3 linked regions of the Sediminicoccus sp. KRV36 genome follow. Each later gene encodes a partner of the first gene's protein in a complex. Links are inferred from orthologs where the notes say so. Each region holds a gene or a part of one and is shown on either strand. Other genes may lie near its edges.

What was found. Proteins that work in one complex are often made in the same cells at the same time.
Region 2: the proteins of accD (region 1) and accB are in contact, whole or in part, in a solved structure (PDB 8UXZ), measured with the Escherichia coli proteins. The link is inferred for Sediminicoccus sp. KRV36 from one-to-one orthologs.
Region 3: the proteins of accD (region 1) and accC are in contact, whole or in part, in a solved structure (PDB 8UXZ), measured with the Escherichia coli proteins. The link is inferred for Sediminicoccus sp. KRV36 from one-to-one orthologs.

What each region holds. Positions count from the first base shown.
Region 1 is NZ_CP085081.1:4,847,484-4,852,345, forward strand. The notes cover bases 1-2,771. They hold accD (acetyl-CoA carboxylase, carboxyltransferase subunit beta), read right to left. Parts: upstream 1,940-2,771; coding sequence 1,061-1,939; downstream 1-1,060. Other genes in these bases: LHU95_RS23035 (folylpolyglutamate synthase/dihydrofolate synthase family protein), read right to left, coding at 1-1,054; LHU95_RS23045 (PBP1A family penicillin-binding protein), read left to right, coding at 2,163-2,771. Outside these bases: more of LHU95_RS23045, read left to right, coding at 2,772-4,055; LHU95_RS23050 (AzlD domain-containing protein), read left to right, coding at 4,107-4,406; LHU95_RS23055 (mechanosensitive ion channel domain-containing protein), read right to left, coding at 4,381-4,862.
Region 2 is NZ_CP085081.1:4,604,525-4,607,452, reverse strand. It holds accB (acetyl-CoA carboxylase biotin carboxyl carrier protein), read left to right. Parts: upstream 1-1,185; coding sequence 1,186-1,671; downstream 1,672-2,928. Other genes in the region: accC (acetyl-CoA carboxylase biotin carboxylase subunit), read left to right, coding at 1,710-2,928; aroQ (type II 3-dehydroquinate dehydratase), read left to right, coding at 734-1,189. UniProt on the Escherichia coli protein: This protein is a component of the acetyl coenzyme A carboxylase complex; first, biotin carboxylase catalyzes the carboxylation of the carrier protein and then the transcarboxylase transfers the carboxyl group to form malonyl-CoA.
Region 3 is NZ_CP085081.1:4,603,574-4,606,543, forward strand. It holds accC (acetyl-CoA carboxylase biotin carboxylase subunit), read right to left. Parts: upstream 2,171-2,970; coding sequence 830-2,170; downstream 1-829. Other genes in the region: aat (leucyl/phenylalanyl-tRNA--protein transferase), read right to left, coding at 1-326; LHU95_RS21900 (antibiotic biosynthesis monooxygenase), read left to right, coding at 521-817; accB (acetyl-CoA carboxylase biotin carboxyl carrier protein), read right to left, coding at 2,209-2,694; aroQ (type II 3-dehydroquinate dehydratase), read right to left, coding at 2,691-2,970. UniProt on the Escherichia coli protein: This protein is a component of the acetyl coenzyme A carboxylase complex; first, biotin carboxylase catalyzes the carboxylation of the carrier protein and then the transcarboxylase transfers the carboxyl group to form malonyl-CoA.

The DNA.
Region 1 (4,862 bases):
GCAGGATGGGGGCCAGGAAGCCGCCCACCGTCTTGCCCTGCTTCATGCCGATGACCAGATGCAGCGGCCGGTCCCGCCAATCGGCCAGGGTCGCGGCCAGCGCCTGGCCGGCGCCGGCATTGTGCCCGCCATCCAGCCACAGCTCCCAGGGGGCGGGCAGCGCCAGCGCGCCGCGCAGCCGCTGCATCCGCGCGGGCCATTCGGCGGCCGCCGCACCCCGGATGATGGCCGCTTCGTTCAGCCAGGGCGGATTCCAGGCGCGCAGGGCCGCGATGGCGATGCCGGCATTATCGGGCTGATGCGCGCCGCGCAGGCCCAGTTCGGGCAGCGTGATCGCGCCGCGCGCATCGGTGAAGACATGGCCCGCCGCGTCACGCTCCATCCGCCAGGCCTCACCCCGTGCGGAGAGCGGCGCGCCCAGTTCAGCCGCGCGCGCCGCAATCACCGCCAGTGCTTCGGGCGCCTGCAAGCCGGTGGCGCAAGGGATGCCGGGCTTGATGATGCCGGCCTTCTCGAAAGCGATCTGCGCCAGAGTCTCGCCCAGGAATTCCATGTGATCCATGGAAATGCTGGCGATCGCCGTCGCCACCGGCGCCTCGATCACATTGGTCGCGTCGAAGCGGCCGCCCAGGCCGACTTCCAGCACCAGGAGATCGGCCGGCACGCGGCTGAACAGCAGGAGCGCCACGGCGGTGGTGATCTCGAAGACGGTGATGGGTGCTGCGCCATTCACCCGCTCCACCTCCTCCAGCGCATCGCTCAGCGCATCCTCGGCCACCAGCGCCCCGGCCAGGCGGATGCGCTCATGGAACCGCACCAGATGCGGTGAGGTATAGACATGCACGCGCTGCCCTGCCGCCTCGCCGATGGCGCGGAGGAAGGCGCAGGTGCTGCCCTTGCCATTGGTGCCGGCCACATGGATCACCGGCGGCAGGCGGCGCTCGGGATGGCCGAGCCGCGCCAGCAGCGCCTGCAACCGGCCCAGGCTCAGGTCGATCAGCTTGGGATGCAGCGCGTGCATCCGCTCGATGATCGCCTCGGAACGACCGCTCATGCCGCCTTACCTTTCGGATGCGGCGGCGGGCTCTTCCTCGGCGGCGCGCAGCAGGCGGATCACGCGGGCCAGCGTCTCGCGCATTTCGGCGCGCTTCACCACCATGTCGAGAATGCCATGCTCCAGCAGGTATTCGGCACGCTGGAACCCCTCCGGCAGCTTCTCGCGCACGGTGCTCTCGATCACGCGGGCGCCGGCAAAGCCGATCAGAGCGCCAGGCTCGGCGATCTGGATATCGCCCAGCATGGCGAAGCTGGCCGTGACGCCGCCCGTCGTCGGGTCGCACAGCACCACCAGGAAGGGCAGCCCGGCATCCTTCACCATCTGGGTCGCGATCACGGTGCGCGGCATCTGCATCAGGCTGACCGCGCCCTCCTGCATGCGGGCCCCGCCGGAGCTGGCAAAGACGATCAGCGGCGCATCCTGCAACACGGCGAGGCGCGCGGCGGTGACAATGGCCTCGCCCACGCCGGCCCCCATCGAGCCCGCCATGAAGGCGAATTCAAAGACGGCGACCACAGCACGCTGGCCGTCGATCTTGCCATGGCCCACCAGGACGGCGTCATCCATGCCGGATTTCGCCTGGGCGTCGCGCAGCCGCTCGGAATAGCGGCGCTGGTCACGGAAGCGCAGCGGGTCCGCCGGGGCCTTGGGCAGCTCGATCTTCTGCCAGCCCTCATCCAGCGTGGCATCGAGGCGCTGCCGGGCCGAAAGGCGCATATGATGGCTGCAATGCGGGCAGACGCGGAGGTTCTTCTCCAGGTCGGTCTGGAAGATCATCTGCTCGCAGCTCGGGCATTTATGCCACAGATTATCCGGCATCTCGCGCGAGGTGCCGAAGAGCGTCTTGATCTTGGGCAGCGCCCACTCGGAAATCCAGTTCATACTCTCTTGCCCTCAAGCGGCGGGCAGCGCTGTGGCGCCACGCCTTCGCGCCGCAGACATATTGCCCCAGCTGGCCACTCGGCCGCGGCAGCGCCTGCTGCCGGCGCGCCGGGCTTTCGACCCATCCTGACCTTGCTGCAATGGCGATCCGTGGCGCGTGGGTCAAGCGGCGCGGTCGCAACTCCCTGGTGCGAAGCGGCACCGGCCATGCTATCTATGCGCTATGCCGCGAGTGGCAGCCGCCAGGCTGCGAACCACGGCCCCTGCCTCACGGCCCTCCCCCCGGGTCGAAACACGGTCCCCCCCGAGTGGGCCAAAATCCAGCGGGCGCGCCAGCGCCGCCCCCAAGCGCCGCCGAAGCCTCGGCGGGCTGCTCCTGCGGCTGGGCATCATCCTGCTGATCTGGGGGGCGCTGGCCTTTGCCGCCGTGCTGCTCTGGTTCACCCATGACATGCCGCGCGCCGATGCCGCGCTGGACCATGAGCGCCGCCCCAGCGTCACGCTGCAGACCACAGAGGGCGGGCCGCTGGCCACCCAGGGCGATCTCTATGGCGAGACGCTGCGCCTGCGCGACCTGCCGGCGCATCTGCCCGCCGCCCTGCTCGCCATCGAGGATCGCCGCTTCCACCAGCATTTCGGCCTGGACCTGATAGGCTTGGCCCGCGCCGCCTACGCGAACTGGAACGCGGGGGATGTGGTGCAGGGCGGCTCCACCCTCACCCAGCAGCTGGCGAAGAACCTGTTCCTCAGCCCCGCGCGCAGCACGCGGCGCAAGGTGCAGGAAGCGCTGATGGCGCTGTGGCTGGAGCACCGCTTCACCAAGGACCAGCTGCTCGAAATCTACCTGAACCGCGTCTATCTCGGCGGCGGGGCCTATGGGGTGGATGCGGCGGCGCGGCTGTATTTCGGTATCTCGGCGCGGCGGCTCACCCTGCCGCAATCGGCCATCCTGGCCGGGCTGCCCCAGGCCCCCTCCCGCTACAGCCCGCGCGCCAATCCCGAAGGTGCGATGGCCCGCGCGCGCGATGTGCTGGCCGCCATGGTCGCCACCGGCGCCATCACCGCCGAGCAGATGGAGCGCGCGGTTCTGGAGATGGCGATCCCGCCCCGCCCCTCGCGCAATGGCGGCTGGTTCGCCGATTGGATCTTCGAGGATATCCCCACGGCCTTCCCCGGCAGCGCCGACCTCGTCATCCGCACCACCCTCGATTCACGCTGGCAAAACGCCGTCGAGGCCCGGCTGGGTGCCCTGCTGGACCAGGCAGGGCGCGAGGCCCGGGTGGGCCAGGGCGCCGTCGTGGTGCTGGATGCCAATACGGGGGCCGTGCGCGCCATGGCGGGCGGGCGGGATTTCCGCCGCAGCCCCTTCAACCGCGCGGCCAATGCGCGCCGCCAGCCCGGCTCCACCTTCAAGGCGATGGTCTATCTGGCGGCCCTCGAACATGGCGCCTCGCCGTTTGACCAGGTGAGTGACATGCCCTTGCAGCTGGGCCGCTGGTCGCCCTCCAACGGGCATTGGCGCTCCCGCGGGAGCATCACGCTGGATGAGGCCTTCGCGCATTCCGTGAACACGGCGGCGGTCCGGGTCATGCAGATGGGCGGCGGGCCGCGCGGTGTGGCGGATGTCGCCACGCGGCTGGGCATCCAGGGGCGGTTTCCGCGCGATGGCTCGATCGCGCTGGGCACGGGCGAGGTGACGCTGATCGACCTCGCGGCCGGCTATGCCGCGCTGGTCAATGGCGGACGGCGGGTCACGCCCTTCGGCATGCAGCGCATCGAGGCCGAGGGCCGCGCCGTGGCAGCCCCCCGCACCGAGCCCGCCCAGGTGATCAGCAGCGAGGCGGCCGAACGCATGCGCAACATGATGGTCTCCGTGGTGCGTTCCGGCACCGGCCGCGCGGCGGCCATCCCGGGCCTGGTCACCGGCGGCAAGACGGGCACGACGCAGGATTACCGCGATGCCTGGTTCATGGGCTTTGTGCAGCTTCCTTCCGGGCCGCTGGTGATCGGGGTATGGCTCGGCAATGACGACAATTCGAGCATGGATGATGTTCGCGGCGGCACCCTGCCCGCCCGGCTGTTCCGCGAGATCATCGAGGCCGCGCGGGCGCCGTGACCGCCACGGGGCGGCCAGCCCTGGCCCCCGCCACCGCCTGAGGGCGTGAGGGTGTCGCTCCGGCTTGACGTGGTGCTCGCCATCCTGGGCATGGCACTCGCCACCTACGCGTTGCGCGCCGGGGGCTATGCGCTGCTGCGCGCCTTCCGCCCGCCGCCTTTCGTGACCTCGATGCTGGGCCATATGCCTGGCTGCATCTTCGTCGCCTTCGTGACGCCGGCGCTGGTGACGGGCGGTTGGCCCAGCCTGCTGGCCGCCGCCTGCGTCACCGGCATCATGCTGGGCACGCGCAGCTATATCCTGGCGATCCTCGGCGGTGTCGCCGTCATCTGGCTGACACGGCTGGCATAGCGGGCGCCGCCTGCGGCTGGGCGGCAGCCTTCACGGCGGCAAAGAGCAGGATGCCGGCGGCGTCGCAATGCTGCTTCACGCGGCGGTTCAATTCGCGCCCTACGGCCCAGCGGCGGGCCGGCGGCGTCATGATCCGGGCCCGCAGGATCACCCCCGCATCGGTCATCTTATCCACGCCCAGCACTTCGAGCGGGGCGAGGAGTTGCGGCGCCCAGGCCTCATCCTCGCGCATGCTTTCGCCCACCTGGCGCAGCATCATCACCGCCTGGTCCGTATCGGCCGAATAATCGAGCGCCACATCCAGCACGGCATAGCCGAAATCGCGCGTCTGGTTGGTCACCGTGGTCACGGCGCTGAAGGGCACGATGTGCACCGAGCCGTCCAGCGCGCGCAGCCTGATGGAGCGGATGGATAATTGCTCCACCGTGCCCGACATGCCGCCCACCGTGATGGTAT
Region 2 (2,928 bases), 240 kb from region 1 along the record:
GGGGGCGTTGGGATCACTCAGATTGACCCGCCGCACGGCAACCGTGACGATCTCCGCCCCACTGGCAGCAATGCTGTCGCGGGTCTCCTCCAGCGATTTGTAGCGCCCCGTTCCGACGATGAGGCGAGAGTGAAAGCGCCGGCCGGCGACTTCCCAACTGTCTTCGGTCAAGGCTCAGCCACCCCCGATGAAATGCACGATCTCGATGGCATCTCCATCGGCGAGGCGCGTGGTCGTGTATTGGGAACGCGGCACGATTTCCAGGTTGCGTTCGACGGCAACCTTTCGTTCGGCGAGGCCGATCCTGGCCAGAAGATCTGTAACCGAGCTGCCTGGCGCAACCGCCAATGGCTCGCCATTCACCGTCAGGGCCAGGCCGGTATCATTTGGTTCCAAGAGGCTGGACATGGCGCGCGTCATCCCGAAGCAATGGAGGAGCCTTGCCCGGACGGGTGGATGGCGAGGCCCGGCGAACGGTCCCCTGCCCATCCCTTCGCCGGCATGACCCGGATCAGGTTCGAAGGGTCACCGCAGCCCCGCGGTATCTCAGCCCTTTGGATGAGGGCACCCCTTGGTGACTGAAACATAGGTCGCGGGCGGGCTTGCGGTCAATCATGGACGCCCGGGCACAGCCTGGTACGGCCCCGCCAGCTTCGGGGCCCGCGCTTGCCGCTGGAGTGGCATGCATGCTAGCCCGACACACTTCTGTATTTTGTGGCCATCCGGAACACCCATGAATCTCATCGCCGTCTTCAACGGCCCGAATCTCAATACACTGGGCACGCGCGAGCCAGAGAAATACGGCACGGCGACGCTGGATGATGTTGAGAATCTCTGCGCCGAAGCGGCCGAGGAACTCGGCCTTGCGATTGATTTTCGCCAGTCCAACATGGAGGGCGAATTGGTCTCCTGGATTCAGGAGTGCCGGGGGCGTGCCGCCGGGATCGTGATCAATCCTGCTGGCTACACCACAACCTCGGTTGCCATTCTCGACGCGCTGATCGCCGTCGGTCTTCCCGTGATCGAGGTCCATATCACCAATATTCATCGGCGCGAGGAGTTCCGGCAGCACAGCCTGGTCTCCAAGGCCGCCACCGGCGTGATCGCTGGCCTGGGCGTAGCGGGCTATGCGCTCGCGCTGCAGGCGATGGCGAGTCTCGTTGGCGGAAATGAGGATGAAGACGAATGACCAGCGGCATTCAGTTTGACGCGGACGCCATCCGCAAGCTGGCGGATATCCTCCGCGAAACCGATCTGACGGAGATCGAGCTCTCGGAGAAGGATTCGCGGATCCGGGTCGCCCGGATCATTCCGGCAGCACAGCCGAATTACTACGCGGCTCAGCCCGCGCCCACACCCATGCCCATGCAGGCGCCGATGCCGGCCGCAACGCCTGCGGCCGCCCCGGCCGATCCAGAAGCGATCGACCTGAAACATCCGGGCCTGGTGACATCGCCGATGGTGGGTGTCGCCTACCTCTCACCCGAGCCGGGGGCGGCGCCTTACATCAGCCTCGGCGCCAAGGTCAGCCAGGGGCAGACCGTCCTTCTGATCGAGGCGATGAAGACCTTCAACCAGATCAAGGCGACACGATCCGGCACGGTCACGCGGATCCTGGTGGATGCGGGCACGCCCGTCGAATATGGCGAACCGCTGGTGCTGGTGGAGTAGCCAATGGCTCCCGCCGCCCGCTACCCGAGGGCCAGACATTGAAGAAAATCCTGATCGCCAATCGCGGCGAAATCGCATTGCGGGTGCATCGCGCCTGTCAGGAAATGGGCATTCGCACGGTTGCCGTCCATAGCACAGCCGATGCCTCGGCCATGCATGTGCGCCTGGCCGATGAGAGCGTCTGCATCGGCCCTGCCTCGGCGCGCGACAGTTATCTGAACGTGGCGGCAATCCTCTCGGCCGCGGCCATTACCGGTGCCGATGCGATCCACCCTGGCTATGGCTTTCTCTCTGAAAATGCGCGTTTCGCCGAAATGGTGGAAGCCCATGGCCTGACCTTCATCGGACCCAGCGCGGATCACATCCACATGATGGGAGACAAGATCTCCGCCAAGGATGCGATGCGTAAACTCAATGTGCCGCTGGTGCCGGGCTCGCCCGGAGCGCTGGAAAGCTTTGAGGAGGCCCGCGCAGTCGCCGAGGTGATCAAATACCCCGTGCTGATCAAGGCGGCCGCCGGCGGCGGCGGGCGCGGCATGAAGGTCGCGCGCTCGGCCGAGGAGTTGGAAGAGGCTTGGCAGGTGGCTCGCACCGAAGCCAAGGCCGCCTTCGGCAATGACAGCGTCTACATGGAAAAATACCTCGATCGGCCGCGCCATATCGAGTTGCAGGTGCTGGCGGATACCCACGGCAATGTCGTGCATTTCGGCGAGCGCGACTGCTCCTTGCAGCGCCGCCATCAGAAGCTTGTGGAAGAGGCGGGGTCACCCGCGCTGACCGGTGCGGAGCGGGATGCGCTGGGTGCGCAGGTGACGGCGGGCCTCAGGCAGATTGGCTATCGCAATGCCGGTACGCTGGAATTTCTGTATCAGGATGGGCAATTCGCCTTCATTGAGATGAACACGCGGCTTCAGGTGGAGCATCCGGTGACGGAGATGCTGTGCGGCGTGGATCTCGTGCGGGAACAAATCCGCATCGCGGCCGGTGAGAAGCTGGGCTACGGCCAGCAGGATGTGACGTTCAACGGCCATGCCATCGAATGCCGGGTCACCGCCGAGGATCCTGAAACCTTCGCCCCCTCCCCTGGCAAGGTGACCACCTATCACGCGCCTGGTGGGCTTGGCGTGCGCGTGGATAGTGCGCTGTATTCGGGGTATTCCGTGCCTTCGCATTACGACAGCCTGGTCGCCAAGCTCATTGTCCATGCGCCAACGCGCCCTCAGGCGATTGCACGCATGCAGCGCGCCCTGGACGAGA
Region 3 (2,970 bases), 240 kb from region 1 along the record:
TGCGCGTGCCCCTGGCCATGCAGCGCCAGGAACAAGGCGCGGATTTCGGCGTTGATCCAGCTATCGGTCGAGCTTGGCCGCGGCGCGGCGCATTCAGCGATCACCGCCGCGAAGGCGTGGTTGGCGGTGATCCGGTAAGGCGCCTGCCGGACCCGCCGCGCAAGTCGCCGCGAGAGATGAAAGCCCTCCAGCGGGATAACGCCCCGCTGCTCAGGATCGAGCCAGTAGAGCGTGCGGGCATCCCGGCTTTCCGCCATCGGAAACAGGCCAATGCGATAGGCCCGAAGCATGAGCTCAGGCGTGATTTCCATCTGCCGCCGCGACATCAGCGCGGCTCCATGACCGCTGGGCGCAGCGGCGGTAGAGAGGGCGGAACGGCGTTGGCCCAGGTTTGCACGCCCTCACCCTAGCAGCTTGTCTGCGCCGGATCGAAGCCCTCTCGTCCGGGCAAAAAATCTCCTGGGCGACGCATCCGGCATGGCAGGCCAATCGTAGCTCTGGGCAATCCAAGGATTCATCGATGGGACCGAACATCACCGTCACCCTGACAGGCCGCGTCCGGCCGGACCGGCGCAAGCATCTGCTCTCCGCCCTCCCGCGTTTCGCCGCTGCCGCACGCCGCCACCCGGGGTGCCTGGCCTTTGAATACAAGGTGGATAAGGCCGAACGCGAGGCACTGACCCTCATCGAAAGATGGGTCGATCCAGTGGCCGCGATGCATCACCTGGCGACCGATCGCACGCGGCGGTTCCTGGCCTTAACGCATGAATGCCTGGAGGCCCCACCCGCCATGACCACCGTCGCCGCGTTGGATTAGGCAGCATCCTGTTCAGAGGCCGCGCGCGACGAAACGCTCCAGCCAATGGATCGTGTAGTCGCCCGACTGGAACTCCGCATCGGCCATGATGCGGCGATGCAAGGGCAGCGTGGTCCGGATGCCATCCACCACCATCTCGTCCAGGGCGCGCTGCATGCGTGCAATCGCCTGAGGGCGCGTTGGCGCATGGACAATGAGCTTGGCGACCAGGCTGTCGTAATGCGAAGGCACGGAATACCCCGAATACAGCGCACTATCCACGCGCACGCCAAGCCCACCAGGCGCGTGATAGGTGGTCACCTTGCCAGGGGAGGGGGCGAAGGTTTCAGGATCCTCGGCGGTGACCCGGCATTCGATGGCATGGCCGTTGAACGTCACATCCTGCTGGCCGTAGCCCAGCTTCTCACCGGCCGCGATGCGGATTTGTTCCCGCACGAGATCCACGCCGCACAGCATCTCCGTCACCGGATGCTCCACCTGAAGCCGCGTGTTCATCTCAATGAAGGCGAATTGCCCATCCTGATACAGAAATTCCAGCGTACCGGCATTGCGATAGCCAATCTGCCTGAGGCCCGCCGTCACCTGCGCACCCAGCGCATCCCGCTCCGCACCGGTCAGCGCGGGTGACCCCGCCTCTTCCACAAGCTTCTGATGGCGGCGCTGCAAGGAGCAGTCGCGCTCGCCGAAATGCACGACATTGCCGTGGGTATCCGCCAGCACCTGCAACTCGATATGGCGCGGCCGATCGAGGTATTTTTCCATGTAGACGCTGTCATTGCCGAAGGCGGCCTTGGCTTCGGTGCGAGCCACCTGCCAAGCCTCTTCCAACTCCTCGGCCGAGCGCGCGACCTTCATGCCGCGCCCGCCGCCGCCGGCGGCCGCCTTGATCAGCACGGGGTATTTGATCACCTCGGCGACTGCGCGGGCCTCCTCAAAGCTTTCCAGCGCTCCGGGCGAGCCCGGCACCAGCGGCACATTGAGTTTACGCATCGCATCCTTGGCGGAGATCTTGTCTCCCATCATGTGGATGTGATCCGCGCTGGGTCCGATGAAGGTCAGGCCATGGGCTTCCACCATTTCGGCGAAACGCGCATTTTCAGAGAGAAAGCCATAGCCAGGGTGGATCGCATCGGCACCGGTAATGGCCGCGGCCGAGAGGATTGCCGCCACGTTCAGATAACTGTCGCGCGCCGAGGCAGGGCCGATGCAGACGCTCTCATCGGCCAGGCGCACATGCATGGCCGAGGCATCGGCTGTGCTATGGACGGCAACCGTGCGAATGCCCATTTCCTGACAGGCGCGATGCACCCGCAATGCGATTTCGCCGCGATTGGCGATCAGGATTTTCTTCAATGTCTGGCCCTCGGGTAGCGGGCGGCGGGAGCCATTGGCTACTCCACCAGCACCAGCGGTTCGCCATATTCGACGGGCGTGCCCGCATCCACCAGGATCCGCGTGACCGTGCCGGATCGTGTCGCCTTGATCTGGTTGAAGGTCTTCATCGCCTCGATCAGAAGGACGGTCTGCCCCTGGCTGACCTTGGCGCCGAGGCTGATGTAAGGCGCCGCCCCCGGCTCGGGTGAGAGGTAGGCGACACCCACCATCGGCGATGTCACCAGGCCCGGATGTTTCAGGTCGATCGCTTCTGGATCGGCCGGGGCGGCCGCAGGCGTTGCGGCCGGCATCGGCGCCTGCATGGGCATGGGTGTGGGCGCGGGCTGAGCCGCGTAGTAATTCGGCTGTGCTGCCGGAATGATCCGGGCGACCCGGATCCGCGAATCCTTCTCCGAGAGCTCGATCTCCGTCAGATCGGTTTCGCGGAGGATATCCGCCAGCTTGCGGATGGCGTCCGCGTCAAACTGAATGCCGCTGGTCATTCGTCTTCATCCTCATTTCCGCCAACGAGACTCGCCATCGCCTGCAGCGCGAGCGCATAGCCCGCTACGCCCAGGCCAGCGATCACGCCGGTGGCGGCCTTGGAGACCAGGCTGTGCTGCCGGAACTCCTCGCGCCGATGAATATTGGTGATATGGACCTCGATCACGGGAAGACCGACGGCGATCAGCGCGTCGAGAATGGCAACCGAGGTTGTGGTGTAGCCAGCAGGATTGATCACGATCCCGGCGGCACGCCCCCGGCACTCCTGAATCCAG